Regions from separate parts of the Lysinibacillus sp. K60 genome, predicted to be linked through region 2. Evidence: riboswitches for the same ligand, from Rfam matches in the RefSeq annotation. Region 2 holds a riboswitch; each other region holds the start of a gene.
What was found. A riboswitch is a leader RNA that binds a small molecule or an ion and turns the genes downstream of it on or off. The one in region 2 is predicted to bind thiamine pyrophosphate.
Positions count from the first base shown of each region.

Region 1: another riboswitch for thiamine pyrophosphate. It lies ahead of thiT (energy-coupled thiamine transporter ThiT); the one in region 2 lies ahead of thiM (hydroxyethylthiazole kinase).
Region 3: another riboswitch for thiamine pyrophosphate. It lies ahead of thiW (energy coupling factor transporter S component ThiW); the one in region 2 lies ahead of thiM (hydroxyethylthiazole kinase).

Region 1 is NZ_JAASJR010000011.1:80,612-82,816, reverse strand. It holds gene map (type I methionyl aminopeptidase) at 1-1, opposite strand, end outside; gene thiT (energy-coupled thiamine transporter ThiT) at 164-724, opposite strand; TPP riboswitch at 859-966, opposite strand; gene HCH28_RS20185 (magnetosome magnetite crystal formation protein family) at 1,092-1,415, shown strand; gene HCH28_RS25180 (hypothetical protein) at 1,471-1,593, shown strand; gene HCH28_RS20180 (AAA family ATPase) at 1,624-2,205, opposite strand, start outside.
Region 2 is NZ_JAASJR010000004.1:182,465-184,669, reverse strand. It holds gene thiD (bifunctional hydroxymethylpyrimidine kinase/phosphomethylpyrimidine kinase) at 1-227, opposite strand, end outside; gene thiM (hydroxyethylthiazole kinase) at 215-982, opposite strand; TPP riboswitch at 1,067-1,164, opposite strand; gene mbcS (acyl-CoA synthetase MbcS) at 1,355-2,205, shown strand, end outside.
Region 3 is NZ_JAASJR010000001.1:576,955-579,159, forward strand. It holds gene HCH28_RS02805 (VWA domain-containing protein) at 1-32, shown strand, start outside; gene thiW (energy coupling factor transporter S component ThiW) at 350-850, opposite strand; TPP riboswitch at 945-1,052, opposite strand; gene HCH28_RS02815 (MFS transporter) at 1,119-2,205, opposite strand, start outside.

The DNA.
Region 1 (2,205 bases), on a different contig from region 2:
TGTATAACGTCCCTTTCATCTAATATCTATTCTTTAATATAACATAACTTTTTATGCGTATAACGATAAACGCTTTAAATATTGTATGCTTTCCTACTTTGCAAAGTGCTAAAAGAGCTATTCACGATAAAAAAGCCCCTCCACTCATGTGAAGGGACTTGCATTAAGCTTTTCTTTGCATTAATTGTGGAGCGGCTGTGAATAAAAGAACACCAACGATTGCCGTTAAAATGGTTGCTGGTAGCATATATGTACCATTGTAGATGATGGAATAGATCCATGCATTTTGGTCACCGGCATATTCGGCAAAAAATACAGCACCAGCAATTGTATGTGCTGTGTATCGTAAGAAGCCTGCGAAAACGGTACCTATGATTATATAAAGTGCCATTTTTGTTTTGTTCATATGTTTAGCAGCGTCTAACACTGGTCCACGAACAACCGCCGCTAATCCTACAACTGTAAAAGCAACTCCATAATCCAAGAATCCTTGTAGCCAGTACACAATCGTAGCACCAAACATGGTTTGCATTACACCTACGAGTAATCCAGTTGTTAGCCCAGCTACTAAGCCCCAGCGAAATGCTATTAACATAATTGGTACCATAACAAGACTAACTGAGCCGCCTTGTGCCCATACTTTAAAGGAAACCTGATCCAGTACGAGACCAATCGCTGCAAAAATCGCAATCTCCACTAGCATTAATAGTCTTTTTTTGTCCATACATATTCTCTCCTTTGTTCCGATGTAGGATACAAGAGCAGGAATAGAAAAGCGCTGATATGTCTCTTTCTGACACCTTTTTTCCTTTAAGGACGAAAAAACGATGTCAGGACAGAGCCTCACATCGTACAAGTGTCGGTTTCTATCCACATCCCTACGCAAGCGTTAACTTACAGGTTCGAAGAGTCAAGGCATTACGTGCCCAGTCTCAGCTGACATCATCAGCTCCCCTTGTGGTCGTTACATCTGAATTTATTTGAACAATCTCATTGTACGCAAAGGATTGAAGGATTACAACCTTCCATACATCATTTTTTTGAAACTTTGCTGTTTTTCATGCGTAAATATTTAAAAAGGAGGTACAACTATGGAGAATCAAAAAATTTTAGCTGCCTTTAGTTATCTTAGTATTTTCTTCGCCCCTTTTATCGTTCCATTAATTGTATATTTTGTGACAAAAGACAGTGATGTAAAAAGCCATTCGATTCGTGCACTTGTCTCTCATTTAATACCTTTTGTTTTTGGCATTCTATTCTTTATTGTCTTTGTTTTTTCTACATTTAGTTTAGATCCAACCTCCAATAACAAGACGGTGATGATTATTTGGTTTGCTTCATTCGCCATCTATGCTCTCGTCTCACTAGGTATTGTGATTTGGAATATAATTCAGGCTGTTCGTGTTATCCGTTAATGTTTTATTTTTAAGTGAAACAGGTAGTAGTAATTGTAAAAGGAGCTGTTTTGGGATGAAAGTATCAAACGTTGTAAAAACTGCCGTCAAGTTAGCACCTATTGTTATTCCTATCGTAAAAAAAGTAATGGCTGCAAAAAAGGGCACAACACCTAATACCACCACTCGAAAAAAATAAAACGAAGGCGTATTCCTATACGCCTTCGTTTTATTTCACTTCAAAATGGGTTTGACTATGGCCATTCAATGTTTTTTCCACGTGTAAAACTGCTGGCATCGCAGATTTCAATTCAGGCACATGAGAAATAACGCCAATCATACGACCAGAATCCTGTAAATCAATTAATGTATCAATTGCTTTATTTAGTGATTCCTCATCGAGTGAGCCAAAGCCCTCATCAATAAACATCGTTTCAATATGAATATTACCTTGGAAGCTTTGAATCACATCTGCCATCCCCAATGCAAGGCTCAATGAAGCATTAAATTTTTCGCCACCTGATAAAGTTTTGACATCTCGTAATTGATCCGTATAAGCATCATAAACATCAAGACCAAGGCCACTTTGCTTCGCATGCTTTTCTAATCTATCTGAACGTCTAAGCTCGAATTGACCGTTTGATAAATGATACAGACGTATATTGGCAGCTTCTGTAATTTGATCTAAGTAGTTAATTTGTATATACCGCTCAAAGGATAGCTTTTTCGAGTTTTGTCCATTTAATAATCCATAGAGCTCCTTTACTCGCCCTGCTTCTTGTTCAAGTAAATGAAGCTCTTTCGCTATTTC
Region 2 (2,205 bases):
GTTTTAATCGCAGCGATTGGAAAATCTTCTACCAAGGCCTCGAATTGTTTTTTTATAAAGGAAACGTCAATTGGGCAAACACCTGTTACACCCAAAGTATTTTGAGCAGTTAAAGCAGTAATCACAGAAGTACCAAACACTTCTAATTCCTGAAATGTTTTTAAATCAGCCTGTATACCCGCGCCACCACCACTATCTGAGCCAGCGATTGTTGTTACAATATGCATGAAGCTACACCATCCTTTGATAAGCGATGTATAGCATTGAGTAAGGCTATTTGAAAATCACCAATGTCTGCAGTAAATGCTGATGCCAGTACACCTGCTTTTTTATAGTAAGTAAGTGTTTCTATTAATTGTTGGTAAGGGTTATGGCTTACACTATAGGCTGCGCCACAAATTGCACTAAGTAAACAACCTGTACCCGTTACTTCCGTCATTTGTGGATGACCACCAGCGATCCATTGACTATGCTTGCCATCAGTTATAAAATCGCGTTCTCCTGTGACAATAACAATGCATTGATAGCGTTGAGCCAATGATACGGCTTCTGCTTCCATAGCGATAGTGCCATGACCACTATTGACACCTTTTTGTTGCCAATTTACACCAGCTATTGCTGCTAGCTCGCCGAGATTACAGCGAATAACGGCAAATTGTATGTTTTCAAGTAAATATTTTACGGTTTCCTTACGGTAAGTTGTGGCTCCAACTCCGACAGGATCTAAAACAACAGGAATATCAAGTATATTGGCTTTTTCACCTGCTAATAACATGGCACTTTTTGTGCGATTATTAAGTGTTCCAATATTAATTAATAATGCTTGAGCAATGGCTACCATCTCCTCTACCTCTTGGCAGTCATCGGTCATTACTGGTGAAGCACCTATCGCTAATAAACCATTTGCTTGAAAATTTGCCACTACATAATTGGTAATACAATGGATAAGTGGTTGTTGTTGACGAATTGTTTGAAAAATCATTGTAGTCCTCCTTAAGGGATGGACGTAAGCATGCAAAAAAGGCTCTTTTTGTGTAAAAATGCACGAAAAGAGCCTTTCATCTGAAAAAAGATGTTTATTGCTCCCTACGTCAGTATTAACTAACAGGTTCAAAGGGTCAGGTTTTACCTTCTCAACTCTTGCGAGTCCCCCTGCAATCTTGCTTTTAGTTGACCAAAATGTACCATACTTTTCATTTGTATTCAATAGCAAGTTTTCCTATAGATAAAATGTGACCGATGCCATATAGGAGAGTATGATAGTTGTCATGACTTTACCGAAATTAAACACAAACCATTGAAAATGCTGAAAAAAGAGTTTTATAATGTGTCATAACAAAAGGGGGCAATTGCCATGAAAAGACAAGATTTAGTTGCACCAGAATGGTATAACATAGTAGAGGAAATTGAAAAATATGCTCAGGATGCAACCAAAAATGCTTTAATCATTTATGAAGAAAACCAAGACATCCAATGTATTACATATGCACATTTATTGGAAAAAGCGAATCAAGCAGCACATGTATTCACCAAGCAAGGTTTAAAGAAAGGTGATGTCATTTTAGTGATGGTACCCCGTTCAGTGGAAGCATATATTGTGTATATTGCTGCATTAAAAGCAGGTTTAACTATTATTCCAAGTTCTGAAATGTTAAGAACAAAGGATATTGAGTATCGAATTCGTCATGCAAATGCTAAAGCGGTTATTGCATTTGAACCCTATATTGAACAGTTCGATAAAGTGGGGAATTTACAAGACATCCAACAATTTGTCATAGGGAATGCACATAAACCTTGGCAGAACATACTTGAAAAAATGTATAATCAATCTACAACCTACATAAATCCTATCCCAACAAAAAGCACAGACAATGCATTTTTAGCCTATACAAGTGGAACAACAGGAAATCCAAAAGCAGCAGTGCATACTCATAGTTGGGGCTATGCTCATTTACGAACAACAGCACCACATTGGTTGGGTGTACAAGAAAATGATATTGTTTGGGCGACTGCAGCACCAGGCTGGCAAAAATGGATATGGAGTCCGTTTCTGGCTACTTTAGGCAGTGGTGCTACTGCATTTGTCTACAAAGGTAAATTTGAAGCATCTTCTTATTTAGCATTGCTTCAGAGATTCAAAATCAATGTACTATGCTGTACACCAACTGAATATCGTTTTATGGCAGCGCTTGATAATTTACATGA
Region 3 (2,205 bases), on a different contig from region 2:
ATTTGTTAAAAGGCATGAAAAAACGATCTTAAAATAGAGGAAGCAGCAGTGCAAACTTAATAGTTTTGCACTGCTTTTTTATATTGTTTGAATAGAGAGTTGTCCCCTTTGTTAGAGCGGGTAAGATGATCTAAAAAGTGGGCTCTTTGCTCATAAGGAGAGAAAGGCGCTCTAAGTTGAGTCATTGCCGCTCATAAAGAGTAGAAAAGCGCTCCAAGTAGAGCCATTGCCGCTCATAAAGTGGAAAAAGGCGCTCTAAGTAGAGGTATTCTCGCTCATAAAGGGAAGAAAAGCGCTCTAACTAAAGTCATCACCGATCATAAAGAGAGATAAAACCCTCCAATCCCTCTCAATAAAGAGAAGAATTAAACCTCTTTACTAGCTCTGTTTTACGCATGCTACTCGCAACCATTACACCTAAAATGGCGCCGATTGTACTTGATGTTAAAAAGGCTGGTAGGAAGAAGAATGCTGCTACAGATGTTCCCATGAATAATTTTGCGTAAGGGACGGCAATAAGTGAAGCCAGAATGCCAGTTCCGATAACTTCTCCGATACCAGCTAACCACATCTTATTGCTATATTTATAGGCAAGGGCAGCACAGAACGCACCGATGATACTACCAGGGATAGCTAGTAGAGAGCCTGTTCCAGTAAAAATACGAATGATGGCAGTGACAAAGGCAACTATAACTGTTGGTACGGGTCCAAGTATAATCGCTCCTATCACATTAATAGCATGCTGAACGGGGTAAGCACGTGCGATTCCTGTTGGGATGGATACGAAAGTAGAGCCTGCAACAGCAACGGCTACTAATAAAGCCATGACTGTTAATTTACGAATTGACATAAAGTTCACTCCTTTTGGTAAAGTTGGTGAGGAAAAATAAAAAGGCCACCCCCTTTAAACAATAGGAAGCGGCCTTGCATGTATATAGTGACAACAGCAAGTAGCGCCACTTCCCTCCGCTAGTGTGAACTAGATCAGGTTCAAAGGGTCCGTATATTACCATATACGTCTCAGCCTTTTAAAGACTCCCCTAGTGGTTAAGATTATTCAATTTAGTGAATCAACAATAATGTAACATACTGTTAAAAATAGTCAATGATTTTTCAGACTATTTTGGATCGGGATGCATTAAATGAGGTGCTTTTTTCACTGTCCAGATGAGCGCAAGGAAGAAACAAGCTAATAATATGATAGAACCAAAAATATAGGGGCTATTCATATTCCAATCAAATAATAAACCTGCCAAAGCAGGTCCAATCATATTCCCAAGGCTCATATAGGCATTATTCAAGCCCGCAGCAAATCCCTGCTCTTTTTCTGCAAGTTTTGAGATGAGTGTATTAACAGCTGGGCGAATTAATGTCGTTGCTGTAGAGAAAATTGTTGCTACAACTAATATAAGGGCAAAGCCAGAAACAAATAATATTAAGAAAATAGCAACGGATGCAATAAACAAATTAACTAGTACTACTTTCATTTCACCATAACGATTGAACAGTGGTGTAATAATAAACATTTGTACTACTACTCCAAAAGCACCACCAACAACTAATATAATCGCTATATCTACAGGTGTGTAATTAAACTTTTCTGTCACAAATAATGACAATGTCGTTTGGAAATTTGCAATTCCAAACGAGAACACCAGCATAATTATGAGCATAACAAAATAAGGCATATGTATGGAACGAGCCATTTGCTTCGCCAGATTGTCTTGCTTTTGTTTCTGTTGCGCAGTGTTTGGTTTGGTAGAAGGTAATAAAAAGTAAGATAAAATAGATGCTACAATGGCTGCAGCTCCAGCTGTGAAAAATGGGAAATGTAAGCTTACCTTTGCTAAAAAGCCTCCAATACCAGGTCCAATCATAAAGCCAAGAGACATGGCGGCACCCAACATCCCCATACCTTTCCCGCGTTCTTCATAGGTTGTGACGTCAGCGACAAAAGCCATAATAGGAGGTGCAACAAATGCGGAACCTAGACCACCTAAAAATCTTGCTAAAAAGAGCATCCATACATCTGTAGCAAGGCCAAATCCGATTTGAGCAAGACCCGTTACGATAAGACCGAAAATAATTAAATTTTTTCGACCGTACTGATCTGAAAGATTCCCAGCAATAGGAGAAAATACGAATTGAGCTAAGGCGAACGTTGCGATTAGCATACCTAGAACTTGTCCTGCTGCACCAAATATT